Regions from separate parts of the Brevundimonas sp. UBA2503 genome, predicted to be linked through region 1. Evidence: predicted binding sites of a transcription regulator. Region 1 holds the regulator's gene; each other region holds the start of a gene.
The links. The regulator LexA, encoded in region 1, represses DNA repair genes until DNA is damaged. The targets are predictions, from matches to a motif close to ATGTTCNCNANNTGTTCT.

Region 2: a site for LexA is predicted at 1,626-1,643, ahead of recA (recombinase RecA). Genes of this name have one in related genera too.
Region 3: a site for LexA is predicted at 5,265-5,282, ahead of uvrA (excinuclease ABC subunit UvrA). Genes of this name have one in related genera too.
Region 4: a site for LexA is predicted at 5,812-5,829, ahead of dnaE (DNA polymerase III subunit alpha). Genes of this name have one in related genera too.

The regions. Positions count from the first base shown of each region.
Region 1 covers NZ_DDOD01000024.1:7,139-15,020, reverse strand. Annotated here, with positions in the region: gene B4K74_RS11395 (peptidylprolyl isomerase) at 1-854, shown strand, start outside; gene trpE (anthranilate synthase component I) at 851-2,362, shown strand; gene B4K74_RS11385 (peptidoglycan-binding protein) at 2,348-2,548, opposite strand; gene B4K74_RS11380 (anthranilate synthase component II) at 2,651-3,241, shown strand; gene trpD (anthranilate phosphoribosyltransferase) at 3,243-4,289, shown strand; gene trpC (indole-3-glycerol phosphate synthase TrpC) at 4,286-5,086, shown strand; gene lexA (transcriptional repressor LexA) at 5,185-5,883, shown strand; gene B4K74_RS11360 (ComEC/Rec2 family competence protein) at 5,891-7,882, opposite strand, start outside.
Region 2 covers NZ_DDOD01000008.1:45,726-53,607, reverse strand. Annotated here, with positions in the region: gene B4K74_RS02930 (bifunctional GNAT family N-acetyltransferase/carbon-nitrogen hydrolase family protein) at 1-377, opposite strand, end outside; gene B4K74_RS02925 (DUF1328 domain-containing protein) at 517-690, shown strand; gene recA (recombinase RecA) at 1,758-2,837, shown strand; gene B4K74_RS02915 (thiol-disulfide oxidoreductase DCC family protein) at 2,974-3,324, opposite strand; gene alaS (alanine--tRNA ligase) at 3,468-6,113, shown strand; gene B4K74_RS02905 (glutaredoxin family protein) at 6,252-7,025, opposite strand; gene B4K74_RS02900 (MerR family transcriptional regulator) at 7,094-7,507, shown strand; gene B4K74_RS02895 (DUF411 domain-containing protein) at 7,511-7,882, opposite strand, start outside.
Region 3 covers NZ_DDOD01000011.1:225,252-233,133, reverse strand. Annotated here, with positions in the region: gene tuf (elongation factor Tu) at 1-581, opposite strand, end outside; tRNA gene B4K74_RS06615 (tRNA-Gly) at 635-708, opposite strand; tRNA gene B4K74_RS06610 (tRNA-Tyr) at 795-878, opposite strand; gene rlmB (23S rRNA (guanosine(2251)-2'-O)-methyltransferase RlmB) at 1,026-1,916, shown strand; gene B4K74_RS06600 (DUF86 domain-containing protein) at 1,920-2,267, opposite strand; gene B4K74_RS06595 (nucleotidyltransferase family protein) at 2,257-2,541, opposite strand; gene B4K74_RS06590 (TerC family protein) at 2,631-3,485, shown strand; gene B4K74_RS06585 (ABC-F family ATP-binding cassette domain-containing protein) at 3,482-5,047, opposite strand; gene uvrA (excinuclease ABC subunit UvrA) at 5,362-7,882, shown strand, end outside.
Region 4 covers NZ_DDOD01000005.1:102,105-109,986, reverse strand. Annotated here, with positions in the region: gene tsf (translation elongation factor Ts) at 1-551, opposite strand, end outside; gene rpsB (30S ribosomal protein S2) at 644-1,570, opposite strand; gene B4K74_RS01380 (GFA family protein) at 1,753-2,115, opposite strand; gene dnaE (DNA polymerase III subunit alpha) at 2,115-5,576, opposite strand; gene msrA (peptide-methionine (S)-S-oxide reductase MsrA) at 5,883-6,491, shown strand; gene B4K74_RS01365 (SDR family oxidoreductase) at 6,496-7,353, opposite strand; gene B4K74_RS01360 (enoyl-CoA hydratase-related protein) at 7,427-7,882, shown strand, end outside.

The sequences.
Region 1 (7,882 bases):
AGGCCGCGACGCTGGAAGGCGTGCGCGAGGCCATCGTTCAGGAGCTTCAGGCCGAGGCGGCCACGGGCGCTGAATTCGAGCGCGTTGAGCGTTACGAGGCGGCCCGCAACAGCGGCATGTCGCTGGAACAGGCCGTCGAAGAGGTCGGCGCCCGCATCATCACCCTGCCCGCCTTCACGGAACAGGGCTTCCGCGCGGACGGCAGCCAGATCAATGCGCCGCCCCAGATCTTCCAGACCGCATGGCGTCTGCCCGAAGGCGGTGTCAGCGATGTCATCGACGCGGGTCAGGGCCAGTATTTCGTGCTGCGCCTCGACTCCATCCGCCCTGCGGCCATGCCGGCCCTGGACGATGTCCGCGAGATCCTCGTGCGCGAATGGACGGCCCGTGAAAACAGCCGCCTGCTCAGCGCCAAGGCCGAGGAACTGGCCGCGCGCGTCCGCGCCGGTGAAGATATCGCCGAAGTCGCCCGCTCGGTCGGCGCTACCCTGATCACGCGTGAGAACACGCTTCAGGACCAGGAAACCCAGCAAGCCATCGGTCCGGGTGTGCTGCAGGGCCTGTTCGGTCAGGCCAAGGGGCAGGTATTTGTCCAGCCGGCCAGCCAGACCGCGTTTGCCGTCGGCGTCGTCGATGACATCCGCGCCTCCGACGCCGCCACGGTCGCGCCGATCGCGGAACGGATACGCCCGCGGATCACCCAGGACCTGGTCTCCGGTCTGGGCGACAGCGCCATCCGCTGGACCCAGGCGAACTCCAAGGCCAGCTATGACGTCGGTGCCGCCCGCCAGGCTCTCGGTCTGCCTGAAGAGGCCCCCGCCGCCCCGGCGGGAGCCGCTGCCGGGGCTCAATGATCGACGAGCGTTCGCCGGTCGATCCGGAGGCCTTCGCCCGGGCCTGGAACGCGGGTACTCCCCAGGTCGTCGTCCGTCGTCGGATCGACGATCTGGAGACCCCGGTCTCGGCCTATCTGAAGGTCGGCAAGGGGCGCCCCTATGCCTTCCTGCTCGAGTCGGTCGAGGGGGGCGCCGTCAAGGGCCGCTATTCGATCCTGACCCTCGATCCCGACGTCGTCTGGCGCTGTCGGGACGGCAAGGCAGCGCTGGCGCGTGGCCCTGACGTCGCGACCGACCGGTTTGTCGATGAGGCGGATGATGCCCTGACGTCGCTGCGGCGTCTGATGGCGGCCAGCCGCTTTGACCTGCCGGAGGACCTGCCGCCCATGGCCGCCGGCCTGTTCGGGGCGTTCGGCTATGACATGGTCCGCCTGCTGGAGCCGCTGGGTGAGGCCAATCCCGACCCGCTGAACCTGCCGGATGCCGTGCTGGCCCGCCCCTCGCTGGTCGCCATCTTCGACTCCGTCAGCCACGAGATCGTTCTGGTTGCCGCCGCCTATCCGGATGGAGTGACGTCAGCCGATCAGGCCTTGTCCGGCGCCATCGCCCGGCTGGATGATTTCGAGGCTCGGCTGGATCAGGGTCTGTCGCGCCCGCGCGCTGCGCCTCTGCCGACCCCCGTGTTCGACACCCGCGTCGACGCCCCCGCCTATGCCGCCATGGTCGACCGGGCCAAGCGCTATATAGAGGCGGGTGATATCTTCCAGGTGGTGCTCAGCCACCGTCTGTCGGCGGAGTGGACGCGCGATCCATTCGCCTTCTACCGCTCGCTGCGGCGCCAGAACCCCTCGCCCTATCTGTTCTATCTGAACTTCGGCGGCTTCCAGATGGCGGGCTCCAGCCCCGAGATTCTGGTGCGGCTGAAGGACGGCGGCGTCACCATCCGGCCGCTGGCGGGCACCCGCGCGCGGGGCGCGACCGAGGCCGAGGACCAGCGACTGGAGGCCGAACTGCTGGCCGATCCCAAGGAACGGGCCGAGCATCTGATGCTGCTGGATCTGGGCCGCAATGACGTCGGCCGCGTCAGCCGCCCGGGCAGTGTGACGGTGACCGAGAGCTTCGTCGTCGAACGCTACAGCCAGGTCATGCACATCGTCTCGAACGTGACCGGCCGGGCCGATCCGAAGCTGGACGCCGTCGACACCCTGCTGGCCGCCCTGCCCGCCGGCACCCTGTCAGGCGCGCCCAAGGTGCGGGCCATGGAGATCATCGACGAGCTCGAGACCGAAAAACGCGGCATCGGCTATGGCGGCGGCGTCGGCTATATCTCGGCGGACGGTCAGGCCGACATCTGTATCGTCTTGCGCACCGCCCTGTTTACGCCCGGCCAGATCCACGTTCAGGCCGGTGCCGGGGTCGTCGCCGACAGCGATGCGGCCGCCGAATATGCGGAGACCCTGGCCAAGGCCCGGGCCCCAATGCGCGCGGCAGAGGATGCGTGGCGATTCGTCTCAGGAAACGACTGAGGTTGCGGGCGCAGGGTCCTCGAACTGGACGCCTGGGCCCAGCACCACGGCGCCGGCCATCAGCATCGCCGCCGCCGCCAAAAGGCCCATGGCCGCCAGCGCCCCGATCGCCTGTCGCGCCGCCGGTTTCGGGGCGTCCCCGTCCAGTAGACGGCGAGCTTCGGCAAGCTTGGGTGTGATGTCCATGGTCGGGCCTCCCTCTCAGGCCCCAGACCAGTCTGATTGGGTTAACGCGCGGTTTACGCTCCGCCGCTTGGCGCGGGCGCGACAGCCCTCTAGAAGCCGCTCATGATCCTCGTCATCGACAACTACGACAGCTTCACCTGGAACCTCGTCCACTATCTGGCCGAGCTGGGCGTGGAGACGCGCGTCGTCCGCAACGACGAGCTGACCGTCGATCAGGCCCTGTCCGCCGGGGCGGAGGCGGTGCTGCTTTCGCCGGGCCCGTGCTCGCCCAATGAGGCTGGCATCTGTCTGTCGCTGATCGAACAGGCGCCCGCGACCCTGCCGATCCTCGGCGTCTGTCTGGGCCATCAGGCCATCGGCCAGATCTTCGGCGGCGAGGTGATCCGGGCCAAGGCGCTGATGCACGGCAAGACCTCGCCCATCCATCATGAGGGCCAGACCCTGTTCGCCGGTTTGCCTTCGCCGTTCACCGCCACCCGCTATCATTCGCTGGCCGTGCGGCGCGAGACCCTGCCCGACGTCCTGACCGTCACGGCCTGGACCGAGGACGGCGAGATCATGGGCCTCAGCCACGTCAGCCGACCGATCCACGGCGTCCAGTTCCACCCCGAGTCGATCGCCACCGAGCACGGCCACGCCATGCTGGCCAACTTCCTCGATCTGGCGGGTGTCCGCCGCACACAGGCGGCCTGAGATGTCCGACGGCTTCAAGGGACTGCTGTCCCAGCTGATCGAGGGCCGCCCGCTGGCCGGGCCGGACGCCCGCGCCTTCTTCGCTGCCTGCCTTCGGGGTGAGCCCACCCCCGCCCAGGTCGCCGCCGCCGTCACCGCCCTGCGGATGCGCGGCGAGACCGTCGAGGAGATCGCCGCCTTTGCCACCGCCATGCGCGAGGCCGCCACGCCCTTCCCCGTGCCCTATCCGGTGATCGACACCTGCGGCACGGGCGGGGACGGCCGCCACACCTGGAACGTCTCGACGGCTGCGGCCCTCGTGCTGGCGGGTGCGGGGCTGAAGGTCGCCAAGCATGGCAACCGGGCGCTGAGCTCAAAGTCCGGCTCATCCGATGTGCTGGCCGCGCTGGGTGTCGATCTGATGGCCCCGGCCGAGATCCAGCTGCGCGCCCTGGATCAGGCGGGGATCTGCTTCCTGTTCGCGCCCGCCTATCACGGGGCCATGCGCCACGTCGGCCCGATCCGCTCAGAAATCGGGTTCAGGACTGTCTTCAACCTGCTGGGGCCGCTGTCGAATCCGGCGGGGGCAAGGCGTCAGGTCATGGGCGTCTATGACCCCGCCCTGCTGGAACCCTTGGCGGAGGTGCTGGGGCGTCTGGGGGCCGAGCGCGCCTGGACCGTCCACGGCGAGGGGCTGGACGAACTGACCACCACCGGCCCCACCGAGGTGGCCGAATGGCACAACGGCTCCGTCCGCCGCTTTACCGTCACGCCCGAAGAGGCAGGCCTTCCCCGCGCCGATCCCGAGGCGCTGGTGGGCGGCGATGCCGAGGCCAATGCCAAGGCCCTGTCCGACCTGCTGGACGGCGCACCCGGCGCCTATCGCGACATTGTGCTGCTGAATGCGGCGGCGGCCCTGGTGGTCGCGGACCGGGCCGAGTCTCTGACCGAGGGCGTGGCGCTGGCCGCCCGGGCCATCGATGACGGCGCGGCCCGTACGGCCCTGACCCGCCTGTCCGCGATCAGCCACATGCGGCCCGAGTCCCTTGAAGCCGAGCCCCGGGCATGAGCGACGTGCTGGACCGCATCGCCGCCTACAAGCGCGAGGACGTCGCGGCGCGCAAGGCGACCCTGTCGCAGGCCGATGTGGAGGCCCGCGCGGCTGAGGCCCCTCTGGTGCGCGGCTTCAAGGCGGCGCTGCTGGCCCGCCAGGCCACCGGCCGCCCCGGCCTGATCGCCGAGATCAAGAAGGCCAGCCCGTCAAAGGGCCTGATCCGCGCAAACTTCGACCCGCCCGCACTGGCGCGCGCCTATGAACGCGGCGGCGCGGACTGTCTGTCGGTGCTGACCGACGGGCCGAGCTTTCAGGGCGACGACACCTTTCTGGTCGCGGCCCGCAAGGCCGTCCGCCTGCCCTGTCTGCGGAAGGACTTCCTCGTCGACCCGTGGCAGGTCGCCGAGAGCCGGGCGCTGGGCGCCGACTGCATCCTGATCATCATGGACATGATCGATGACACCCTCGCCGCCGACCTGCTGGCCGAGGCCCGGCGCTTTGGCATGGACGCCCTGGTCGAGACCCATGACGAAGCCGAAATGGCGCGCGCCGTGGCCTTGGGCGCGGACTTCGTCGGCGTGAACAACCGGTCGCTCCGCACCTTCGAGGTCGACATCGCCACCTTCGCCCGACTGGCGCCCCTGGCCCCTGAAGGCGCCACCCTGGTCGCCGAGAGTGGCCTGTTCACCCCGCAGGACGTGGCCACTGTCGTGGCAGCCGGCGCCGACGCCCTGCTGGTCGGGGAGAGTTTGATGCGGCAGGCGGATGTGGAGGCGGCGACGCGGGCGTTGATGGGCCAGGCGTCCCGCTAACCCCTCCTTAACCAGAACACCTCACGAACACTGGATGGACGTTCGCGGTGTGTTCCGCTATTGTCCACAGGCGGAACAGATTCGGGTCAGAGGTCTCCATGCTCACGCGCAAACAGCACGAACTGCTCATGTTCATTCATGAGCGCATCCGCGAGACCGGGGTTTCGCCCTCCTTTGACGAGATGAAGGCGGCGCTGGATCTGGCGTCCAAATCGGGCATTCACCGGCTGATCACGGCGCTGGAGGAACGCGGCTTCATCCGCCGTCTGGCGCACCGCGCCCGGGCGCTGGAAGTGCTGAAGCTGCCGGATCAGGCGGCGGTCACCCCGGCGCGCACGCGCGGGCCCTTCGTGCCAGACGTCATCGAGGGCGGCGGTCGTGCTGCGGCCAATGCCAATCACGACAGCGGCGGCACCCGGGAACTGCCCCTGCTGGGCAAGATCGCGGCGGGCACGCCCATTTCCGCCATCCAGCACGAGCGCGACCGTATGTCGGTGCCCGAGGCCCTGCTGGGCGCGGGCGAACACTATCTGCTCGAGATCGAGGGCGATTCCATGATCGAGGCGGGCATTCTGGACGGCGACTTTGCCATCATCCGTCAGGTCACCACCGCCAACAGCGGCGAGATCGTCGTGGCCCTGGTCGAGGAAGAGGAGGCCACGCTGAAGCGCCTGCGCAAGCGCGGCGCCTCCATCGCGCTGGAGCCTGCCAACCGCGCCTATGAGACGCGCATCTTCGGCCCCGATCAGGTCAAGGTGCAGGGCCGTCTGGTCGGGCTGATCCGCCGCTACTCCTGATAGCGGATTATTCCTGATAATCGGGGTCGCCCAGCCGGTTCCACGGACGCGCGCCGCGCTCGGTCGTTGACCACAGGGCGCGCCAGCCCCCTGCTGTACGCCACAGCTCGACACTGCCGCCCGTGGCGTAGTCGCGACCATCCAGCACCAGACGGTCGGCGCAGGCTTCGGGCAGGCTTGTCAGCTCAACCCGGACACTGACCACCTCGGCCGACTGACATAGGGCCGCCAACTGCGCCTCATCGGGGATGCTGCGCCCCCACCAGAGCGCCAGCGGGCCCGGCGTGTCGGGCGCGCAATGGACCCGTCCGCAGGTCCAGCCCTTGGCCGGGCGCTCGACCAGCGTCAGCCCCCGCCGCCCCGACCAGACATCGCGCGAGAACGCCCCGACCTTGCGGACCACCAGGGCCTCGTCCTCCGTCACAATGGCGCCATTCGTGCCCGCGTCGGCGATCCACAGGTCCGGCGTCGGATGCCGGGGCCAGATCATCACCGCGCAGGCCAGCGGCAGGCCCAGCCACCGCAGACGCCCGCGCCACAGGCACAGCACCAGAATGCCGATGAAGGCGACCGGCAGGGCGATGACCGGCGCACTGGCGGTATGGATCACCGCCCCCGGCAGGGTCGAGATCCAGGCCCCGACGGCCATGATCGCCTCAATCCCCCAGCCCGCGACCGTCAGGAACGGCCCGCCAAGGCCGAACGGCTGAAGTAAGACCCCCAGCGCCAGCATCGGCATCATGATGAAGTCGGCGATGGGCGAGCTGATCATATTGGCCAGCAGGCCATAGACCGCCGTCCGGTTGAAATGCTGCATGGCGAAGGGGCCGGTGGCCATGCCGGCGACGAAGCTGGCCAGAATCGCAAGTCCGACCCATGTGCCGGCCCGCTGCACGAGCAGGATCGGCAGGGGCACCTTGATCTCGCGCGGGCGGCGCGGCCAAGACTCGGCCAGGGCCACAAGGGCTGCGGTCGCGGCAAACGACATCTGAAAGCCCGGCGTGACAATGGCCTCGGGCTGCAGCAGCAGGACGGCAAAGGCCGCCACCGCCAGCGCATTCATGCTGATGGCGGGCCGATCAAGGATGATGGCCAGAAAGGCGACCGAGGCCGTGATCGCCGCCCGCTCGGCCGGCGGCGGTGCACCCGAGATGATCAGATAGGCGACGACGGCGATCCAGCCGGCCCAGGCGGCGACCTTCTTGCCCGGCACGCGCAGCACCAGCCACGGCCAGGCCGCGATACCGAAGCGCACGGCGAAGAAGACAAAGCCGCCGACGATGGCCATGTGCAGGCCCGAGATCGACAGGATGTGGATCAGGCCGGAGTCCCGCATGGTGTCGTAGGTCTCCTGCGCGATCCAGCTTTCATGGCCGGTCGTCATGGCCGCCGCGACCCCGCCCACCCGGGGGCCGAGGCGCTCGACCAGCCGCTCGGCCAGTCCAAAGCGGAACTGGTTGACGGCCATGGCGCGGCGCAGCGGGTCCGGCGGCGGGGGCAGATCGATCCAGCGGGTCTGGCCCAGCTCGAACCCCACGCCGCCCATGCTCTGGAACCAGGCCGTCCGGCCAAAGTCATAGGCCCCGGGCGCGGCGGGCCCCGGCGGCGGGTTCAGAATGGCAAAGACGCTGACGGCGTCACCCGGCCGGGGGGCCTCGCCCCGCACCGTCACGCGCAACCGCATCGGGGTTTCCTCGGGGGCCAGTCCCTGCACCCGGACGGGGGCCATGATGATGCGGGCGCCCCGCGCCCCTGGGCTGTCGACGTCCAGCACCCAGCCTTCCACCACGACCGGATCCGAGGTCGCGGGGGCAATGGGCGCCGCGACATTGTCCGAGCGCAGTTTGGTAACCGTCAAACCGGCGAAAAAGAACGTCAGAAACATCAAGGGGACGCTCAGGCCGCGCCCGGGGCCATGGCGGCGCACGCTCCACCAGACCGCCGCGCTGACCACCGCCGCCAGCAACAGCGGCCACAGCGGCGGCTCGGCCTTCAGAAC
Region 2 (7,882 bases), on a different contig from region 1:
CGCCGCGCATCATACAGGCGCTGGCCAATGCGCAGGCGCCGCCGGTCGGGGTCGACGCAGACCTCCATGCCATAGAACCATTCGCCGATGGGATCGTGACGCGAGGCATAGCCGCCGCCGGTGATCTGCGACCAGGTGTGCTGGCTCATCGCCGTCTTTTCATCGATGCGGAAGCCGGCGGCATAGCCGACGATGTCGCCTTCGTACTCGACCACGAACTGGCCGTCGGGGAAGGCCGAGATCTGGCCGCGCAGCATGCCCGTCGTATACGGCGGCATGGATTTGTAGACCTTGGAGACGAGGGCCGCGATGGCCTCCACATCTGCGGCGCGGGCATTGCGAATGTTCAGGACGGCGGGCTTGTTTGTTTTTGTCATGCCCCATCCAACGCGAAGCTTGGCCATTGGATCAATGGGGAAGCGGATTTTTCTTGCAGTGCAACAGGCTGTTTCCGGAACGTCGCCGCCCCGGGTGGCGTTGCGGGGCGATACACATCTTCACTGAGGAGCCACCCCCATGATCAAATGGGCCATCATTCTCGCCGTCATCGCCCTGATCCTGGGTGTGCTGGGTTTCACGGGCCTTGCCGGCGTTTTCGTCGACATCGCCATCATCCTGTTCTGGATCGCCGTCATCATCGCGGTCGCCGTCTTCGTCCTGGGCCTGACCGTTTACAAAAAGGTGAAGTGAGGGGCGCGCCTTCGCGCCCACGCCGAAGCCCCTCTCGCCCTTGGGGCAGAGGTGATGGAGAGGCGGGCGGCGCATGGGCCGGGGGCCCGGAACCGTGTGCTCCCGTGCTTTCGCCGTCAGGGAGCGTGTGTGAGTTTCGGCACCTGGCCTGGCGCCGCCCCGGTCGGTTCACGCGAGCGGTCTGAAGCTCCGGTCTCTTCCGCCGGGACCGGGGGCGCCGACGAACTTGCGCGGCCCGGCTCGTTTAACCCGGTTCGACCTCTTCCAGACGACTCAGCCCGCGACGGGCGAGGCGTCCAGAAACGCCCCGGACCCCGGTGTTTACACCGGGCAATCCCGCTCGACCGGCCCCCGCCGCCGCGTCAGTGCCTGGGTCCCGAGGCGCCTCTCCTGCGGCGGAGACAGCCAGAGGGTTGCACACCGCTGGACCGGGTCGGGAAGAACGGTCCGGGAAACGGTGGGGGTGTTGAAAGGGCGCGGGAATTCGGGGGCGGCTATCATAGCTGAGGGCGCCAGCTCAGCATTCCTTCTCCCCCGATGGGGAGAAGGGAGAAGAAAGAGGTTCATCACAAAGGACACAAAGGAGGCACGAAGGGCACAGAGGGGGTGTGCCCGTCGCCAAGGTCCCGCACGATAAATTGTCCCTTCTCCCAATGGGAGAAGGTGGCGCGTGAGCGCCGGATGAGGGGCGGCGGTGTCCGTCGGCGAACGCCGTGGCAGGACCGGTGCGACGGCTCACGCCGAAGGATGCGGAGAGCCCCTCACCCCCAACCCCCTCTCCCGCCGGGAGAGGGGACTTAAGAACGGGCTTCATCACAGCGGGGGGATGCTTGGGCTCGACCTCGTTGTGTCCTTTGTGGGGTCTTTGTGGTCTTTGTGATGAACCCCGCTTCATCAGACGGCCCCCTACGTCAATCCCGGTCGCACTCGAAAAAAGAACATATTGGCAACCAGAACAAAACATGCACATATGCCGGTCACCGGGAGCGGGCCGGGGGTGGATGTCCATCCCTGTGGCGGGTCTCTCCCGAAGTCGGATGGGAATCATGGCAAGGGAGTCGAAGGCAATGGCACAGGCGGCTTTGAAACTGGTGGGCAAGGAAGACGGCGACAAGGCGCGGGCTCTGGAAGCGGCGCTGGCCCAGATTGACCGGGCGTTCGGCAAGGGCTCGGTGATGAAGCTGGGCAAGGGCGGGATGGTGGCCGAGATCGAAAGCGTCTCGACCGGCTCGCTGGGTCTGGACATGGCGCTGGGGATCGGCGGCCTGCCCTATGGCCGGGTGATCGAGATTTTCGGCCCGGAAAGCTCCGGCAAGACCACGCTGGCGCTGCACACGGTGGCCGAGATCCAGAAGGTCGGCGGCGTGGCGGCGTTTGTTGACGCGGAACATGCGCTGGACCCGGTCTATGCCCAGAAGCTGGGCGTGAACCTCGACGACCTGCTGGTCAGCCAGCCGGACAATGGCGAGCAGGCGCTGGAAATCACCGACACCCTGGTGCGGTCGGGCGCGGTGGACATTGTGGTGATCGACTCGGTCGCCGCCCTGACGCCCCGGGCCGAGATCGAGGGCGAGATGGGCGACAGCCTGCCCGGCCTTCAGGCCCGCCTGATGAGCCAGGCGCTGCGCAAGCTGACCGCCTCGATCTCGCGGACCAATTGCATCGTCATCTTCATCAACCAGATCCGCCACAAGATCGGCGTCATGTACGGCTCGCCCGAGACGACCACCGGCGGCAATGCGCTGAAATTCTATGCCTCGGTGCGCCTCGACATCCGCCGCACCGGCGCCATCAAGAACCGCGACGAGGTGGTCGGCAACACCACCCGCGTCAAGGTGGTCAAGAACAAGGTGGCCCCGCCGTTCCGCGAGGTGATCTTCGACATCATGTATGGCGAGGGCATCTCGAAACTGGGCGAGATCATCGACCTGGGCGTCAAGGCCGGGGTGATCGAAAAGGCCGGCAGCTGGTTCTCCTACGACAGCCAGCGCATCGGCCAGGGCCGCGAGAATGTGCGCGAGTTCCTCAAGGCCAATCCCGATGTGGCGGCCTCGATCGAAAAGGCCGTGCGTCAGTCGACCAGCAAGATCGACGACGAACTGCTGGGCTCGCCCGAGCCCGACGAGGGGCAGGACCTCGAGGGCTGATCGCCCTCAAGCCGCTCGGCTTTCAGACTTCCCCGGGCGGTGCCTCGCGACCCGCCACCGACCCCGTGACATCCGTTCGGGGAAAAGAAGCCGCTCGACCCCCCGGTCGGGCGGCTTCGTCCGTTGTGGACGGCTGTCAGCGAAACAGCCGCTGCAGGCGCGGGCGCACCTTGAGGAACTGCACATACAGCCGCTCCAGCAGGGCCAGCACCATCCGGTTGCGAGCCATGAGGCCGAAGGGGCGGAGGATCGGAATGGCGCGCCACATGGCGGCGAAGGCGGCGGCGCCGGACAGCAACTGCCCGTCCTCGCGCACGTGAAAGCGGGACAGCATGTCGGCCGGGTCGAGCGGACAGGCCTCGGCCGCGCCCGGCTGGGCCACATCGACGAAGGTCAGGGCACCGCCACGGTCCAGCCGCCGCATGATGCCGATCTCGCGGCGACACAGGGGACAGGCCCCGTCATACCAGACGACCACTTCGCGCATGGCTGGACCCTAGCCCTCCCCCGGCCCGCCGTCGCCCGCCGCAATGTCGCGCCCGCTGATCACGGGCAGGTGATGCAATCCGGCGCATTCCTCTGTATGACGGCTGCCTCCCCGTTTCCTCCCGACTGACCGAGCCCGCCCCGATGTCCAGCCTCAAAGAGATCCGTTCGACCTTCCTCGACTATTTCGCCGCCGATGGTCACACCAAGGTGCAGTCCGCGCCGCTGGTGCCGCAGAACGATCCGACCCTGCTGTTCGTCAATGCCGGCATGGTGCCGTTCAAGAATGTCTTCACCGGTCAGGAGAAGCGCCCCTACAACCGCGCGACCAGTGCCCAGAAATGCGTGCGCGCCGGGGGCAAGCACAACGACCTGGACAATGTGGGCTATACCGCCCGCCACCACACCTTCTTCGAGATGATGGGCAATTTCTCGTTCGGCGATTACTTCAAGGAACACGCCATCGAGGCCGCCTGGAACCTCGTGACGAAGGACTTCGGCATTCCGAAGGACCGGCTGATGGCCACCGTCTATATCGACGACGATGAGGCCTTCGACCTGTGGAAGAAGATCGCCGGCCTGCCCGAAAGCCGCATCACCCGCATCGCCGGCTCGGACAATTTCTGGTCGATGGGCGACACCGGCCCGTGCGGTCCGTGTACCGAAATCTTCTATGACCACGGCGACCACATCTGGGGCGGACCTCCGGGCACGCCGGACGAGGACGGCGACCGCTGGGTCGAGATCTGGAACCTGGTCTTCATGCAGTTCGAACAGCAGGAAGACGGCACGCGCCTGAACCTGCCCAAGCCGTCGATCGACACCGGCATGGGGCTGGAGCGCGTTGCCGCCGTGCTGCAGGGCGTGCATTCCAACTATGAGACCGATCTGTTCCGCACCCTGATCAACGCCTCGGAAGAGGCCACCGGCGTGGCCGCCCAGGGTGATCAGGCGCCCAGCCACCGGGTGATCGCCGACCACCTGCGGTCGTCGTCCTTCCTGATCGCCGATGGCGTGACGCCGTCCAACGAGGGCCGGGGCTATGTGCTGCGCCGCATCATGCGCCGGGCCATGCGCCACGCCCACCTGTTGGGCGCGGCAGACCCGCTGATGCACCGGCTGGTGCCGACGCTGGTGGCCGAGATGGGCGAGGCCTATCCCGAGCTGACCCGGGCCCAGGCCACCATCGAGGACACGCTGAAGCAGGAAGAGCTGCGCTTCCGCACCACGCTGGGCCGCGGGATGACCCTGTTCGAGGAGGCAACGCGCGATCTGGCCGAGGGCGGCACCCTGCCCGGCGCGACCGCCTTTGCCCTCTATGACACCTATGGCTTCCCGCTGGACCTGACCCAGGACGAGGCGCGCCGCCGCGGTTTTGCCGTCGACACCGATGGTTTCGAAGCGGCGATGACCGAACAGCGCGACCGCTCGCGCGAGCACTGGAAGGGGTCGGGCCAGACGGCCTCAACCGCCGAATGGCTGGCGCTGCGCGACCGGCTCGGGCCGACCGACTTCATCGGCTATGACGATGTGGACGGCACCGGCGAGGTGCTGGCGCTGGTGGTCGACGGTGCCCCGGCCGAGCAGGCGCCGGAAGGGGCCGAGGCCGAGCTGGTGCTGGACCGCACCCCCTTCTATGGCGAGGGCGGCGGACAGGCGGGCGACCGCGGCACGCTGAGCTGGACCGGCGGCCAGGCCGAGGTGCTGGATGTGCAAAAGCCCGCGCCCGACCTCAATGTCCATCGCATCAAGATTACCTCGGGCACGCTGAAGACCGGCGACCGGGTCGAGGCCTCGGTGACAGCTCTGGCCCGCCTGACCACGCGGTCGAACCACTCGGCCGCGCACCTGCTGCATGCGGCGCTCAAGAATGTGCTGGGCCCGCACGTGGCGCAGAAGGGCCAGATGGTCGACGCCGAGCGGATGCGTTTTGACTTCAGCCACAACGCCCCGGTGACCGACGACGAACTGGCCCGGATCGAGGATGAGGTGAACGCCGTCATCCGTCAGAACCTGCCCGCCGAGACCAAGCTGATGGGCCCCGATGAGGCCATTGCCGCGGGCGCCGTGGCCCTGTTCGGCGAGAAATACGGCGACGAGGTCCGGGTGCTGACGTTGGGCCACAGCCTGGTGGAGGACAAACCCTATTCGGTCGAGCTGTGCGGCGGCACGCACGTCGCGCGCACGGGCGACATCGCCCTGTTCAAGATCGTCTCGGAGAGCGGCATCGCCGCCGGCGTGCGTCGCATCGAGGCCCTGACCGGAGAGCCCGCGCGGCAGTATCTGGAAGCCCAGGCCCGCGTGGCGCGCGGTCTGGCCCGCGACTTCAAGATCCAGCCCGCCGATGTGCCGGGCCGGGTCGAGGCGCTGCAGACCTCGGTCAAGGCGCTGGAGAAACAGGTCGCCGAGCTGAAGAAGCAGCTCGCCCTGGGCGGCGGCGGGGGCAGCAATGCCGCTCCCGAAGAGATCGGTGGCACCAGGCTGATCGCGCGGGTGCTGGACGGCGTCGACGGCAAGGGCCTACGCGGCGTGGCCGAGGATTTCCGCAAACAGGTGGTTAGCGGCGTCGTCGCCCTGATCGGCACCACCGACGGCAAGGCGGCGGTGACCGTGGCCGTGACCTCGGACGTCACCGACCGGATCAACGCCGCCGACCTGGCCCGCGCCGCCGTCCTGGCCATGGGCGGGCAAGGCGCCGGCGGCAAGCCAGACTTTGCCCAGGGCGGAGCGCCCGACGCCAGCAAGGCCGAGGCCGGGCTGCAAGCCGTGCGGGATGCGCTGGGGGGCTGAACCACGAACCGGAAAGAGGACTCTTCAGGTGGCGGCTTTGGGGGGTTAGCGGACTCTGGCCTGTAGAACTCTGACGGTCCGCCATGCGCCATGCGTGGACATTCAAAGGCCGGCCGAAACCCGACCTTCGACCACCTCTCACATCGGCATCGCCGCGCGAACTCCGCCGAACTCCATCACCAGCATCCAGAGCGCCATGGCGATCATCATCAGGTTTTCGGTCAGGGACAGGAAGCCCAGCGGCACATTGCTGTCGCCGCCGACGCAGGCGCACTTGAGTTCCCGCTTGTCGAGGTAGACGGCCTTGAACACCGAGGCGGCGCCGATGCCGCCGATGACCAGGGCGACCGGTGCCGACAGCCAGGTCAGGACACCGGCGACCATCAGGGCGCCAGCCCCGAACTCGGCGAAGGGATAGACCTTGCCATAGGGCACCCACCGCTTGGCCAGCAGGTCATAGTTCAGGAACATGGACGAGAAACTCTCGACGTTCTGCAGCTTCAGCATGCCCAGCACCATCATCGACAGGGCAATGAACCATTCGGCCGCCTGCACGGTCAGAGGGGTGCCGAAAACGAAAAGGCTGAGCATGGCGGCCATGACGGCGGTCGTGAGAAACACGACCAGTACGGGCGTATAGGTCGTCGCCTTGGGATCGCGGACCTTCAGACCCAGGAAACGGCGCAGGTCGTCATGACCGCCGATCCGCTGGCCGTCGATGAACACCTGGGGCGTGGTCTTGACCCCGTGTTCGGCCTTGAAGGCGTCGGTTTCCTCGCGGGTGGTCAGCCAGCGGTCATCGACGGTGTAGCCCCGGCTCTTCAGCAGGTGACGGGCCTTCAGACCCCAGGGACAGGTGTGGTCGGGCATGACCATCCGATACAGGACGGCGGTTCGGGACGGTTTGGACATGGTGTGCTCCTTGGCTTGGCAATCCAGAGCGGGGACTCTAGGTTCCGTACTTAAGTACGGAGTCAATCATGAAGGTCAGAACGATCGCGGCCCTGGCGCAGGAAGGCGGCGTGGGGGTGGAGACAGTGCGATTCTATCAGCGACGGGGCCTCATGCCGACGCCCGATCGCTGGTCGCGCGACGGCGTGGGCGCGGGCATCCGCCGCTATGGCGAAGAGGACGTGCGCCGTCTGAAGTTCATCCGCTCGGCCCAGACGGCCGGGTTCACGCTGGAGCAGATCAAGGAGCTGCTGTCGCTGGATGCCGGCGAGGACAGGGCGCGGGCCCGCGTGCTGGCGTCCGAGCGTCTAGCCGCGCTGGACCGAACCATAGCCGATCTGGAGGACGCGAGATCGGCCCTGAGGCGGCTGGCGAGCGCCTGCGCCTCCAGGGACAGCGGCCCGTGTCCGATCATCGCGGCCTTCCAGTGGGAGACGGCCTGAGGCTCAGGCTCCGTTATGGCGCCCGAAAACGGTGGCCTGGCCCCTGCGGTCAATCAGCAGGGTGACATAGGGCTCGTTCCCGGCCGCCTCCATGCCGGGCGAGCCGGCGGGCATTCCCGGTGCGGCGAGGGCCAAGGCCTGCGGCCGGTCCCTCAGCAGACGGGCGACGTCGGAGGCCGGAACATGGCCCTCGACGGCATAGGCGCCGACCACGGCGGTATGACACCCGGCATAGCGATCCGGCACGCCGTAGCGGGTGCGAATCGGGGCGAGGTCGTCGCGCTCGACCACATCAACGGTCCAGCCGGCGGCGCGTATGTGCGCTACCCAGCCGTCGCAGCACCCACACCAGGGCGTCTTGTAGGCGGTCATCCG
Region 3 (7,882 bases), on a different contig from region 1:
AGCTCGAGGATGGCTTCCTCGCCGATCTTGGGGTCACGGCCTTCGACCGCGGCCAGGGCCGAGCCCTTGGTGATCGGAATGTCGTCGCCCGGGAACTGGTACGAGCTCAGCAGCTCGCGCACTTCCATCTCGACCAGCTCCAGCAGTTCCTCGTCGTCGACCATGTCGACCTTGTTCAGGAACACCACCAGCGCCGGCACGCCGACCTGACGCGACAGCAGGATGTGCTCGCGGGTCTGCGGCATCGGGCCGTCCGCGGCCGAGCACACCAGGATGGCGCCGTCCATCTGCGCCGCGCCCGTGATCATGTTCTTCACATAGTCGGCGTGGCCGGGGCAGTCGACGTGCGCATAGTGACGGTTGGCCGTCTCATATTCCACGTGCGCCGTGTTGATCGTGATGCCGCGGGCCTTCTCTTCCGGCGCCGCATCGATGTCCGCATAGGCCATCGCCTTGGCTCCACCGGCCTTCGCCAGCGTCATCGTGATCGCCGCCGTCAGCGTCGTCTTGCCATGGTCAACGTGACCAATCGTGCCGATGTTGCAGTGCGGCTTGGTGCGTTCAAACTTTTCCTTGGCCATGGCCAAAACTCCTGATGGCCCGGGTTGAGGGGCGCTAAGTGCTGTCAAAAACCTGGAGCGGGTAGACGGAATCGAACCGACATATTCAGCTTGGAAGGCTGCTGTACTACCATTGTACTATACCCGCGCAGAGAATGCGGTGGCCCCCATAAGCGGTAGGCACCACACCCGGTTCCGGTCTGGACACCGGCCCTTTGCGATCCCGGACGTGCGTGGTGGGGGAAGCAGGACTCGAACCTGCGAAGCTTACGCAGCGGATTTACAGTCCGCCCCCTTTGCCACTCGGGACATTCCCCCAAGCACGTACGTGATCGTCATCAGGCCTCCGACCCGACCCCGAAGGATCAATGTCGAATAAAGACTTCGGGTTCGGGCATCGCCTGCGTTAGAGGGGGTGCCCAACCCGGAAAGCCCTTGGGCTCCCAAATCGGAGCGCGTCTTATAGTGTCGTCGAACCGCGAACGCAACGACCGGAAATCCGGTCGCAAACCACCCCCCCGGAGCCGTGCCGAAGAGCCCGCAAAGCCCGGCCGCAAGGGGGATCGCGCCGCCGCGCCCGACCCGTGGGATGCCAAACCTGCCCGCGAGCCGGGCCGTGACAAGGGCCGTGACCGACTGGATCCTGATTCCCTGATCTGGGGCCGCCACCCCGTTCTGGCGGCGCTCGCCAACCCGGCCCGTCAGGGCATGGGCCGACTGATGGCCACGGCCGATCGCGCCGCCGAGCTGGAGCGTGACAAACTGCTGAACGGCCACGCGGTCGAGGTGGTGGACGGTGACCGGTTGGCGCGCCTGCTGCCGCCCGGCGCTGTGCATCAGGGGCTGGTGTTCAAGGTCAAGCCGCTGGAGGGCGTGGATCTGGACGATCTGGCCCATCCGGCGCGCGGCATACTGGTCATGCTGGACCAGCTGACCGATCCGCAGAACGTCGGTGCCATCTTCCGCTCGGCGCTGGCCTTCGGGGCCCGCGGCATCATCGTTCAGGACCGGCACAGCCCGGCGCTGGCCGGACCGCTGGCCAAGACGGCGGCCGGCGCCACCGAGCGCCTGCCCTGTGCCCGGGTGACCAATCTGTCGCGCGCGCTCCGCACCCTGCAGGAGGCCGGCTGGCACATCGTCGGGCTGGAAGGCGAGGGCGATATGACGCTGGACGAGGCGCTCGACGGGCGCCCCACCGTCCTGGTCATGGGCTCGGAAGGCGACGGCCTGCGTCGTCTGGTGGCGGAAAACTGCGACACCCTTGCCCGCATTCCCATGCCGGGTGGCTTCGAAAGCCTCAATGTGTCGAACGCCGCCGCCGTCGCCCTCTATGAGGCGTCAAGGAAGCAGGGCTGAGGATCAGTCCATCCGCGCCCGCAGCGTGCGCAGGGCCGCCTCGAGGGCGGGAACACTGCGCATGGCGGTCATCCAGATCACCGACCCCCGAAGGTGACTGTAGCCATGGGCAATGCGATGTCGCAGATTGATGACATCCGGCCATGGCACATCGGGCAGCTGGGCCTTTGCGGCGTCAGAGAGCAGCCGCGCGCCTTCCCCGATCCGCATCAGACACAGGCAAACCGCGTCATAAACCAGCGCATCGTCCTCGAAGGCCTCGACCGTTATCCTTTGCAGATGCGCCCTCAGGCGCGTGGCCGCGTCCAGCATCTCATCGAGATGAATGCTGTCCGTCTCTTCAAACGGCAACCGCTTCGCCCTCTGCCTTGCTCCTGATCTTGGAGTGCATGACGTCCGTGGAGCAGAATTCGACCGACCGGCCCAGCCGCTCTCCCAGCAGCCGCTCGACCGTCAGGAACTCCAACCCCAGCGGCCGGGAGGTATCGACCAGCAAATCGACGTCGCTGTCCGGCCCCGCTTCATCCCGCGCATAGCTGCCGAACAGGCGCAGGTTCACGATCCCCTGCTCTGCCAGCCACGGCTTCTGGTCCCTCAGTCTGGCAAGCAGTTCGTCGCGGGTCATGGCGCAATCCTACTCCAGCTGAAATAGGGGCACAAACACGGATCGCTCACCGCTTGCCGGACCGCCCCTGACTGCCTTACAGAGCCGAAATGGAATTTCTCTCGTCTCCCGAACTCGCCAGCCAACTGACCGCGCTTGGCAAGGTGCTGATGATCGACCTGGTGCTGGCCGGCGACAATGCCGTGGCCGTGGGTCTGGCGGCCGCCGCCCTGCCCGCTGAACAGCGAAAGAAGGCCATTCTGATCGGTCTGGCCGCCGCCGTGATCATGCGCATCGGCTTTGCCCTGATCACCGTCCAGCTGCTGGCCATCGTCGGCCTTCTGATGGCCGGCGGTTTCCTGCTGCTGTGGGTGTGCTGGAAGATGTGGCGCGAACTGCAGGAACAGCGGACTCACGACCAGGCCGAGTCCGGCGAGGCCATGGAGATGGCGCTGGCTGCCCACCACGGCGGCGGGGCCACGCCCGAGGAAATGGGCATCAAGCGCAAGACCTTCTGCGCGGCCCTGGTCCAGATCATGATCGCCGACATCACCATGTCGCTCGACAATGTGCTGGCCGTCGCAGGCGCCGCCCACGATCACCCGTGGATCATGGTCTTTGGTCTGGTGCTATCGATCGCCCTGATGGGTGTGGCCGCGACCTTCATCGCCAAGCTGCTGAACAAGCATCGCTGGATCGGCTACGTCGGCCTCTTCATCGTGCTGTATGTCGCCCTCCACATGATCTGGGACGGCTATCGCTCGGTCGTCGTCCGCACCGGCAATCTGGAACAGCACAACGCCTCGGCCCCCGGCTTCCTCGACATCGGCGAAAAGGAAGAGGCCAAGCACCTGCGTGGCGTCCGCACCGAGGACAGTGCGCTGACGACCCCGCCGGTGCCGACCAACCCGGCGGACGCCCCGCCGGTGCAGACGGTGCCAGGCGATCCGTCGTCGGAGAACTAGAGCCGGATCTCGCGCTCGATCCCGACCGCGTCCAGAAAGTCGCGGTCGTGGCTGACGACCACCAGCGCCCCGTCCCACGCGGCCAGCGCGGCCTCGACCGCCTCGATGGCGTCCAGGTCCAGATGGTTGGTCGGCTCGTCCAGCACCAGCAGCTGCGGCGGACGCGTGCCCGTCATCACGCAGGCGAGAGCGGCCCGCAGGCGCTCGCCGCCCGACAGGGTCTCCACCCGTTTGTGCGCCTCGACATTGCGGAACAGGAACCGCGCCAGCGCCGCCTGGGCGTCGTTCAGTGTGCCGTCCGGGTTCAGCCTCTGCCAGGCCTCGATCAGGGTTTCGTCGTCGCGCAGCAAACCGGCGTGTTGGTCCAGCAGGGCCAGCGGCACCGCGCATTCGACCGTGCCCGCTGACGGCATGATCCGCCCTGCGATCAGGTCCAGCAGGGTGGTCTTGCCCGACCCGTTGGGGCCGGTGATCGCCACCCGTTCCGCTCCGGTCAGCCTCAGATCGACGGGACCGACCCGAAGGCCTCGTTCGCCGTCGACCCTGACGCCTTGCAGAGTCAGCACCTGTCGCCCGGCGGCCAGTCCTGTCTCAGGCAGGGGCAGGGTCATCCGCCGCACCCGCTCGACCCGTTCACGCGCCGCAACCAGGGTCTGTTCGGCCTCTGCCGCCTGACGGGCCGCCAGCCGGGCGTCATGGCCGGCGGAATTCTCGGCTGTCTCTGCGCGGAAGTCCCGCAGGATCTTGGGCATATCGCCCTTCATGCCCTTCTTCCGCCCCGCGCGATCCCGCCGGGCCTTGCCTTCGGCCCGGCGCTGGGCATCGGCGGCCGTGCGGGCGACCTCGCTCTCGGCTACGGCCAGATCGTGCTCGGCCGCGACCCGTTCGATCGCCTTGCGCTCGGCATAGAGGTCGTAGTTGCCGCCATAGACCGTGGCCCCCAGCGGCGACAACTCGACGATCCGGTCCATCTGGCGCAACAGGGCGCGGTCGTGACTGACCACCACCGCCCCGCCCGGCCAGCGAGACAGGCGCTCGGCCACAAGTGCGCGGCCGTCGGCATCAAGATGATTGGTGGGTTCATCCAGCAGGATCAGCTCGGCCCCCGCCAGCTCCAGCGCCGCCAGCTCCAGCCGCGTCCGTTCGCCCCCGCTGAGCGTCGCCGCCTCGCGGGCCGGCGCCAATCCGCCCAGCCCCACGGCTGCCAGCGCCGATTCCAGTCGCGCCTCAAGGGTCCAGTCGGCCTCGGCCAGGTCGTCGGCAGTACCGTCCCCCGCCAGAATGCGGGCCAGCCGCGCCTGCGCCGCCTCGACCCCCAGCGCGGCGGCCACGGTCTGGCCCGGCACGGCCCCGGCGTCCTGTCGCAGACGGGCGATGGAGCCATTGCGCACGATATGGCCTTCGGCCGGAGCTTGGTCCCCCGCGATCAGATCAAGCAGGGTCGTCTTGCCGGTGCCATTGCGACCAACGATGCCGGTGCGCTCGCGCCCCAGCGACAGGCTCAGATTTTCGAAGAGGGTTCGGCCGTCAGGCGTCCGGGCGGCGACGCCGCTGAGCGTCACGAATGCGGATGGGGACGGGTTTCGGGCGAGGCTGGAGCGAGACATAGGCGACCACGAGGGCGACGAGGGAAAGGGCGAAACCGATTTCCACAGCGCTGATCATGATCGTCTGGCCTCCGAAACTACTCACGCGAAGACATCAGAATGGGGTCAAAGGCTCCGGGGTGCAAGCCGCATTCGCCGCACGAAGCCGTGAGAAGACCGGCCAGTCCCTCGCAGGTTCCCTAAATGTTCTTGCTGCATCCTGCGATTCAGTGCCCATATAGCGGCGGCACGCCGGACCCGTCCGGCCCTCTCTGCGTTCCCGGACAGGCATGATCGAAAAACACGACTTCATCCGTGTGCGCGGCGCACGCGAGCACAATCTCAAGGGCGTCGATGTCGACATTCCCCGTGGCCAGCTGGTGGTCATGACGGGGCTGTCGGGCTCGGGCAAGTCCTCGCTGGCGTTCGACACCATCTATGCCGAGGGCCAGCGGCGCTATGTCGAGAGCCTGTCGGCCTATGCGCGCCAGTTCCTGGAGCTGATGGGCAAGCCGGACGTCGACCTGATCGAAGGCCTGTCGCCGGCCATCTCGATCGAACAGAAGACGACGTCGAAGAACCCGCGCTCGACCGTCGGCACGGTGACCGAGATCAACGACTATATGCGCCTGCTGTGGGCGCGGGTCGGCGTGCCCTATTCGCCGGCCACGGGCCTGCCGATCGAGAGCCAGACCGTCAGCCAGATGGTCGACAAGCTGACCGCCCTGCCCGAGGGCGAGCGCATCCTGCTGCTGGCGCCCGTGGTGCGCGACCGCAAGGGCGAATACCGCAAGGAAATCGCCGAATGGCAGCGGCTGGGCTATCAGCGGCTGAAGATCGACGGGGAATTCTATCCGATCGAGGACGCGCCGGTCCTCGACAAGAAGTTCAAGCACGACATCGATGTCGTGGTCGACCGGCTGATCACCAAGGAGGGCCTTGAGGGCCGCTACGCCGACAGCCTGCAGACCGCGCTGAAGCTGACCGACGGCATCGCCGTTGCCGAATGGGCCAGTGTGGCCGAGGGCGAGACCGAGCCGCGCCGGATCATCTTTTCCGAGCGGTTCGCCTGTCCGGTGTCGGGGTTCACCATCAGCGAGATCGAGCCGCGGCTGTTCTCGTTCAACAGCCCGACCGGGGCCTGTCCGTCGTGCGACGGCCTGGGCGTCAAGCTGGCGTTCGACGCCGGGCTGGTGGTGCCGGATACCGACAAGACCCTGCACAAGGGCGCGGTCGCCCCATGGTCGCGCGGTCCCTCGCCCCTCTACACCCAGACGCTGCAGGCACTGGCCCGCCACTATGGCTTCTCGATGGACAAGTCCTGGCGCGACCTGCCGCAGGAGGCGCGCGACGTCATCCTGGGCGGCACGGGCAAGGAGAAGATCAAATTCGTCTATGACGACAATGCCCGCAAATATGAGGTCTCCAAGCCGTTCGAGGGGGTGCTTCCGAACCTTGAGCGTCGCTGGCGCGAGACCGACAGCGCCTGGGTGCGCGAGGAGCTGGGCCGCTACCAGTCCGAGACGCCCTGCGAGTCCTGCGGCGGCAAGCGGCTGAAGCCCGAGGCTCTGGCCGTCAAGATCAACGGCGAGGACATCGCCGACGTCAACGCCCTGTCGATCTCGAAGGCATACCTCTGGTTCTCGACCCTTGAGGAGACCCTGACCGAGAAGCAGGCCGAGATCGCCCGGCGTATCCTCAAGGAGATCACCGACCGGCTGCGGTTCCTGAACAATGTCGGGCTCGACTATCTGAACCTGTCGCGCAACTCCGGCACCCTTTCGGGCGGCGAGAGCCAGCGCATCCGTCTGGCCAGTCAGATCGGCTCGGGCCTGACCGGCGTGCTCTATGTGCTGGACGAGCCGTCCATCGGCCTGCACCAGCGCGACAACAGCCGCCTGCTGGACAGCCTGCGCGGCCTGCGCGACCTCGGCAACTCCGTGCTGGTCGTCGAGCACGATGAGGAAGCCATCCTGACCGCCGATCATGTCATCGACATGGGCCCCGCTGCGGGCGTCCACGGCGGCGAGATCTGCGCCCAGGGCACGCCGGATGAGGTGATGGCCAACCCCAGGTCCCTGACCGGCAAATATCTGACCGGCGAGCGCGAGATCGAACTGCCGGTCGATGGCCGCCGCCCGGTCGACCGCAAGCGGATGCTCCGCATCTCGGGCGCCACCGGCAACAACCTCAAGAACGTGACGGGCGAGATCCCGGTCGGCCTGTTCACCTGCATCACCGGCGTGTCGGGCGGGGGCAAGTCGACCTTCACCATCGAGACGCTGTACAAGGCCGCCGCGCGCCGCCTTCACAATGCTTCTGACGCCCCGGCCCCCCACGACCGCATCGAGGGGATGGAGCATTTCGACAAGGTCATCGACATCGACCAGTCGCCCATCGGCCGCACCCCGCGTTCGAACCCGGCCACCTACACCGGCGCGTTCGGGCCGATCCGCGACTGGTACGCCGGCCTGCCGGAGTCCAAGGCGCGCGGCTATGGCCCCGGTCGGTTCAGCTTCAACGTCAAGGGCGGGCGGTGCGAGGCCTGTCAGGGCGACGGCGTCATCAAGATCGAGATGCACTTCCTGCCCGACGTCTATGTCACCTGCGACGTCTGCAAGGGCAAACGCTACAACCGCGAAACGCTGGAAGTGGTGTTCAAGGGCAAGAGCATATCCGACGTTCTGGATATGACGGTCGAGGAGGCCGCGACCTTCTTCAAGGCCGTGCCGCCGATCCGCGACCGTATGCTGACGCTGGAGCGCGTGGGCCTGGGCTACGTCAAGGTCGGCCAGCCCGCCACCACCCTGT
Region 4 (7,882 bases), on a different contig from region 1:
AGGGCTGCCTTGTCGCCCGCGCCTTCCAGAGCCACCAGCACACCGATGCGGCCGACACCCGGCGACACGGCATTGTGGACGTAGGAGGCAACGACGCCTTCGTCGACCGACAGGCGGGCGGCGCGGCGCAGCTGCATGTTCTCGCCGATCGTGGCGATCAGGCGGGTCACTTCGTCCTGGACGGTCGAGCCGTTCTCGAGCGTTGCGCCGTGGATGGCTTCCACGGTGTGGTGCTCAAGGCCCAGCTGGGCAAACGACTTGGCCGCGTCCTGGAACAGGTCATTGCGGGCCACAAAGTCGGTCTCGGCGTTGAACTCGATCGCAGCGCCGATTTCGCCCTTGCCGTCTTCACGGGTGGCGACGGCCACGAGGCCTTCAGCGGCGACACGGTCGGCCTTCTTGGCGGCCTTGGACAGGCCCTTGGCGCGCAGCCAGTCGATGGCGGCGGTGATGTCACCGTCGGTTTCCTGCAGGGCCTTCTTGCAGTCCATCATGCCCACGCCCGAACGCTCGCGCAGTTCCTTCACGAGGGCAGCGGTGATCTCGGCCATGTTCAATCTCCTGATATTCATAATGCGGGAACGGCCGGGCTGGTTTAGCCCGGCCGCGTAACAGTTTGGCGGTCGCGGTGAACCGCCGGGCTTCAGGCCTCGGCCTTGTCCGTCTCGGCAGCTTCCGGCGCGGCTTCCTCGGCGGCGGGCGCCTCCGTTTCAGCAGCGGTGGCTTCAGCAGCGGGGGCTTCGTCGGCGGCAATCATTTCCTCGGCGATGGCCTCGGCACCGGCCGGAGCCGGCTCGGCTTCAGCCTTGGGGGCCTTGGTCTTCAGGGCCGGCTCGACCGGGGGCGCTTCCGAGGCACCGATGTCGACGCCCGAGGCCGACTGGCCGGCGGCCAGACCGTCCAGGACCGCGTCGGCGATCAGATCGCAATAGGTCTGGATGGCGCGCGCGGCGTCGTCATTGCCCGGGATCGGATAGGTGATGCCGTCGGGATCGCAGTTGGTGTCCAGGATCGCGATGACCGGAATGTTCAGCTTGCGCGCTTCCAGGATGGCGATCGCTTCCTTGTTGGTGTCGATCACGAACATGATGTCCGGCAGGCCGCCCATGTCCTTGATGCCGCCCAGCGACAGCTCAAGCTTGTCGCGCTCGCGCGTCAGTGTCAGCAGTTCTTTCTTCTGGCGGCCGTCGCCACCGGTTTCCAGAAGGGCATCCAGTTCACGCAGGCGCTGGATCGAACCGGACACGGTCTTCCAGTTGGTCAGGGTGCCCCCGAGCCAGCGGTTGTTCATATAGTATTGGGCGCAGCGCTTGGCCGCCTCGGCCACGGGATCCGACGCCTGACGCTTGGTGCCGACGAACAGCACGCGGCCGCCCTTGGCCGCCACGTCGCGCACGGCGACCAGCGCCTGATGCAGCAGCGGGATCGACTGCGACAGGTCGATGATGTGGATGTTGGAGCGTGAGCCGAAGATGTAGCGCTCCATCTTCGGGTTCCAGCGGTGGGTCTGGTGGCCAAAGTGGGCGCCCGCTTCCAGCAGGGTACGCATCGAGAATTCAGGCAGAGCCATGATCGTGTAGTCCTTTTTCCGATTCAATCCGCCGCAGACGGTGAAAAGGACCGACGGGTCCCTCGGAACGGCTCGACCGGGATGTCTCCCCGGAACGCGCCACGCCTGCGTGTGAAGTGCGCGGGCATATAGGCGAGATCACCGGAAAGGGCAAGCGCCCTGCCCCGGCGACGCCGTATGGGTCAGAGCTTGTTGAGGCCGTCGAAACGGATCGTCTCGATCGTCCACGGCTCGACGTCATCGAGGGTGCGGACATTGACCGCGATCATGTCGCGGCCGTCCGGGGATTTGCCGGCCCCGAACGGCTCGACGCCGCACACCCGGCAGAACCGGTGACTGATAACGTGGCGGTTGAACAGATATTCGCTGAGCCGGTCCTCGCCCCGGATCAGACGGAAGGCATCCGGTGAAACGAAGCCCAGCATCAGCCCCTTACGGTAGCAGTGGGTGCAGTTGCACTCGATCACCCCGGACAGGTCCAGGTCCGCCTCGAAAGCCACGGCCCCACAGTGACAGGACCCTTTGTGCGTCGCCGTCTCGCTCATCACGCTTCCTCCAGCAGAACCACGCCCGGGACGGTCTTGAGCGCGCCGCGCAGGGCCGCATCCAGCCGGTACCGCCCCGGCAATTTCACCTCGACCTCGCGCCGGCCCTCCAGGGTAGCGATCAGGCTGACCTCGCCGCCGCGTCCGCCACCCTTGAGCGCCGACCGGTCCAGCCGGGCCTTCAGCGCAGCCGGGTCCGACCCCCGGCCCGACACGTGGACCCGCAGATTCACATCGGACTGTTCGATAGCCGTATCCATGCGGCTGGCCTCATCGCCGAAGAAGCGCACCTCGCCATCGCTGGCCTTGGCCCGCACCTTGACCATCAGGGCCGCACCCACCTCCAGCACATCGCGATAGCGGCGCAGCGCATCGGGCGTGAACAGGCATTCGAACTCGCCCGTCGGGTCCGAGAAATTGACGAAGGCGAATTTCTCGCCGCTTTTGGCGCTGGTCCGTTCCTGACGGCGGCGCACCACCCCGGCCATCAGGAAGGCCTCGTGCCCGCCCTCGGCCAGCGACAGGGCCTCTGCGGCGAAGGTCACCCGCTTGCGGCGCAGGGCGGCCTCCATGTCCTCCAGCGGGTGGCCTGACAGATAAAAGCCGACCGCCGCCAGTTCCTGGTCCAGCCGCTCGGGCCCGACCCAGGGCTCCACCGACTTCAGCCGGGGCCGCGCGGCATGCGCCTGATCCGCGCCAAACAGGCTGACCTGGGATGAGGCGCGCTCGGCGGCCACGCTCTGGCAATAGGCCATCAGCGTATCCGCCTGGTCGATGATCTGGCGACGGTTCGGGTGCAAACTGTCCAGCGCCCCCGCCTTGGCCAGCCCCTCAAGCGCCCGCTTGTTGACCGCCCGCGGGTCGACCCGCTCAAGGAAGTCGAACAGGTCGGCAAAACGACCGCCCTCCTCGCGCACCTGAACCACGTGGCGCATGGCCTCAAGCCCGACGTTGCGGATGGCGCCGAGGGCATACAGGACCGCGCCCTTGCCCTCATCATCGTACGCCACGTCAAAGTCGGCCGTCGAGCGGTTGATGTCCGGTGCCAGCAGCGTCACCCCGGCCTTGCGGGCGTCCTGATAGAAGATGGCCAGCTTGTCGGTGTTGGAGATGTCCAGCGACATGGAGGCGGCGAAGAACTCGACCGGGTGGTTCGCCTTCAGCCAGCCCGTCTGGTAGCTGATCATGGCATAGGCGGCGGCGTGTGACTTGTTGAAGCCATAGCCGGCGAACTTGGCCACCAGATCGAAGATGCCGCCCGACTGCTCCTCGGACACGCCGCGTTCCGAGGCACCCGCAATGAAGCGCGCCCGCTGGAAATCCATCTCCTCCTTCTTCTTCTTGCCCATGGCGCGGCGAAGAAGGTCGGCTTCCCCCAGACTGTAGCCCGCCAGGATCTGGGCGATCTTCATCACCTGTTCCTGGTAGATGATGACGCCGTAGGTCTCCTTCAGGACCTCGGCGAGCGAGGGGTGAAGGGTATCGACCTCGGCCCGGCCGAATTTGCGGTCGATATAGACGTCGATGTTCTCCATCGGCCCCGGCCGGTAGAGCGAGATCAGGGCGGTGACTTCCTCGATCGACTCGCAGCGCATCTTGCGCAGGGTGTCGCGCATGCCCTGGGATTCCAGCTGGAACACGCCGACCGTCTGGCCCGAGGCCATCAGCTCATAGGTGGCCCGGTCGTCGAGCGGCAGCAGCGAGAAGTCGACCGCCGCACCGCGCCGCTCCAGATAGCCGTGCGCCCGATCCAGAACCGTCAGCGTCTTCAGGCCCAGAAAGTCGAACTTCACCAGACCGGCGGGCTCGACCCACTTCATGTTGAACTGGGTGGCCGGAATGTCGGAGCGGGGATCCTTGTACAGCGGCGTCAACTCGACCAGGGGCCGGTCGCCGATGACGATGCCCGCCGCGTGGGTCGAGGCGTTGCGATACAGCCCCTCGAGTTCCAGCGCCGTGGCCAGCAGGGTGGCGACCGCGGGTTCGTCGTCACGCGCCTGTTTCAGGCGGGGTTCCAGCTCGATGGCCTGCGCCAGGGTGACAGGGTTGGCGGGGTTGGCCGGCACCATTTTGGCCAGCCGGTCGACCTGGCCCAGCGGCATCTGCAGCACCCGACCCACATCGCGCAGCACGGCCCGCGCCTGAAGCGTGCCGAAGGTGATGATCTGGGCGACGCGATCCTCGCCATAGTGCTTCTGCACATAGGCGATCACCTCTTCCCGCCGCTCCTGACAGAAGTCGATGTCGAAGTCGGGCATGGAGACCCGCTCTGGGTTCAGGAACCGTTCGAACAGCAAGCCGAACCGCAGCGGGTCGAGGTCGGTGATGGTCAGCGCCCAGGCGACCAGAGAGCCGGCACCGGAGCCCCGGCCCGGCCCGACCGGGATACCCTGTAGCTTGGCCCATTTGATGAAGTCCGACACGATCAGGAAGTAGCCGGGGAAGCCCATCTGCTGGATGACGCCGACCTCGAACTCGAGCCTGTCCCAATAGGCCTGCTCCGGGGCGGCCGCCTCGACCGCCGCCAGCCGGGCCTTCAACCCCTCTCGCGCCTGAAATGCCAGTTCGTCAGCCTCGTCTCGCCCTGCGCCGGTGTCGAACCGGGGCAGGATCGGCGCCCGCGTCGGCACCAGAAAGGCACAGCGCTTCGCGATTTCCAGCGTGTTGTCGCAGGCCTCGGGCAGGTCCGCGAATAAGGTCCGCATGTCGGATGCCGACTTGAACCAGTGGTGCGATGTCACCCGCCGGCGATCGTCCTGACCGGTGAAGGCGCCGTCGGCGATGCACAACAGGGCGTCATGCGACTTGGCCCGGTCGGCCCGGACGAAATAGACGTCATTGGTCGCAACCAGCGGGGCTTCGGATTTATAGGCCCAGGCCACCAGCCCGGCCTCGGCCTGCCGCTCTTCGGCCAGATCGTGGCGCTGCAACTCGACATAAAAGCGGTCACCGAACACCCGGGCCATTTCGGCCAGCGCTTCATGCGCCTCACCATCCCTGCCCTGCACAAACAGGGGATCGACCGGGCCATCCGGACCGCCCGACAACAGGATCAAGCCCTCGGCATGGTCGCGGACCCGCTCCCAGGGAACGCCCGGCTCGGCCAGATCTCCGGTTTCCAGATAGGCCAGCGACGACAGGGCCGACAGATTGCGCCAGCCGAGCTCGCTCTGGACCAGCAGAACCACGGTCGACAGCCGGGCCCAGCGCTCGGACCGCTGCCCGCCGATGCCGGTGACCGGCAGGGCGCACCCGATGATCGGCTGAACACCGGTCGCCTTGGTCGCCTGGCTGAATTCGAGGGCGCCGAACAGATTGGTGCGGTCGGCGATGGCCACAGCCGGCATTCTGGCCTCGGCGGCTAGCTTGCCAAGGGCCGAGGCCTTGATCGCCCCTTCCAGCAAGGAATAGGCGGAACGGGCCCTCAGGTGGACGAAACTGTCGCCGAACGCCTCTGTCACCGACTGTCTCCCTGCCCTGCGGCCCGCACACGCAATGACTATGGAAGGATTCTGGCCTCAGACACCCCGTCCGTTCCAATCCATCCCCAGCCGCGCGACGCTCCGGTGGATCAATAGGCCAGCAGGGCGGCCTGCCACGCCATCCAGACAAAACCGCCGCACGACGCCAGCGACAACATTTCCCGAACCCAACGCGCCATGATCAGCCTCCGTGATTATGTTCCGTTTCTGTTCTATGTTCTGTTTACGTTCCGTGTCAACAGCGGGGCTTGAAACCTTTCGTCGTCCGGCATCGTATCCAGAGTCATGACCCGTTTCCTGATCGCGCTTGCCGCCCTCATCGCCGCCTGCAGCCCCGCCCCGCCCGCGCCCGCCGAGGCCCCGCCTCCGGGCAGCCAGATCGCCGTCTTTGCCGGCGGCTGTTTCTGGTCGGCGGAAAAGGCGTTCGAGAACGTCCGGGGCGTGTCGTCTGTAGTCTCCGGCTTTGCGGGCGGTACCGTCGCCAATCCGACCTATGCCCAGGTCGTTCGGGGCGGCACGGGCCACCGGGAAGCCATCCAGGTGACCTTCGACCCCAACGTCGTGAGCTACCGCGCGCTGGTCGACCGGTTCTGGCGGACCATCGACCCGACCGACCCCGGCGGCGCCTTCTGTGATCGCGGCCCCAGCTATGAGACCGCCGTCTTTGCCACCGCCGAGCAGCGCCCCGCCGCCAATGCCTCGCGCGCGGCAGCCGAGCGAGCCCTCGGCCAGAGCTTCACCACGCCGGTGATTGCGGCCGCCCGCTTCTGGCCGGCCGGAAACGAACATCAGGACTACGCGCGTCGCAATCCGGGCCGCTACGAGGCCTATCGCATCGGCTGTCGCCGCAGCCCGGCCCTGCGCCGGGTCTGGGGCGATGCCGCGGTCGAATAGGACCTCAGCCGATCTTGACACCGGGCGGCGGCACGCTGTCCGCCGGGACGAAGAAGTCGGGCATCAGCGTTTTCGTCGGATCGACGCGATAGACGTCAAAGTCGCGCACGCCCTGCTCGTACAAGAAGCTGTCGTCGATCAGGAACCGGCCCGTATTCTCTCTCGCCGGCAGGCAGAACAGGGCATGGGCCGCATCGGCCAGAATCTCGGGCGTGCGGCAATGGGCCAGGCCCTCCTTACCCGCCAGGGCGAATTCGATGGCCGCAGTCGCTACCGCCGTGCGGGGCCACAGGGCATTAAAGGCAATGCCGTCGCCCTTGAATTCCTCGGCCATGCCCAGCATCGCCAGGCTCATATTGTACTTGGCCATCGAATAGGCGACGTGCGAGCCGAACCAGTGGGGAGATAGATCCAGCGGCGGTGACAGAGCCAGCACATGCGGATTGGTCGCCTGTTTAAGGTGCGGAATACAGGCCTTGGAGACCAGAAAGGTGCCACGCCCGTTGACCTGATGCATCAGGTCATACCGCTTCATGTCGGTGGCGAGCGTGCCCGTCAGCTGGATGGCCGAGGCATTGTTGACGCAGATGTCGATCCCGCCGAACCGGGCGACGGCGGCCTCGACCGCGACCATCACCGAGTCCTCGCTGCGCACATCGACGACCAGTGGCAGGGCCTTGCCCCCTGCGGCCTCGATCTCCTCGGCGGCGGAATAGATGGTGCCGGGCAGGTGTTTGTGCGCCTCGGCGGTCTTGGCGGCGATCACGACATTGGCGCCGTCCCGGGCCGCGCGCAGGCCGATGGCCAGCCCGATCCCCCGACTGGCCCCCGTGATGAAGAGCGTTTTTCCGTTGAGCGACATCGCCGCGGTCCTCCAGTGCATTTCGATGGAAAACCGATAGCATGGGTTTACCACCAATCGCGATGGCGCCGAGATGACCGAGACCCAACCCTTCCAGATCACCCGTGACGGAGCCGTCGCCCACCTGCGACTGTCACGGCCCGAAGTGTCCAATGCGCTGGACATGCGCTTCTGGACGGGGCTGGGGCCGGCCTTGAGGGGTCTGGACGCAGCAGGGGATGTGCGGGCGCTGGTCCTGTCGGGCGAGGGCCGGAATTTCTGCGCGGGAATGGACACCTCAGTCTTCACCGGCGGCGCTATCATGGGCACGGACACCGCCGCCGAGCGGCAGGCCTTCCATCAGGCGGCCCGCGAACTTCAGGACGCCCTGTCGATGCTGGAGCGAGTCCGCTTCCCGGTGATCGCTGCCGTGCAGGGCGCCTGCGTCGGGGCCGGGCTGGACATGATTGCCGCCTGCGACCTGCGGCTCGCTTCGGCCGACGCGTACTTCCGCATCGAGGAGATCAACATCGGCATGATGGCGGATGTC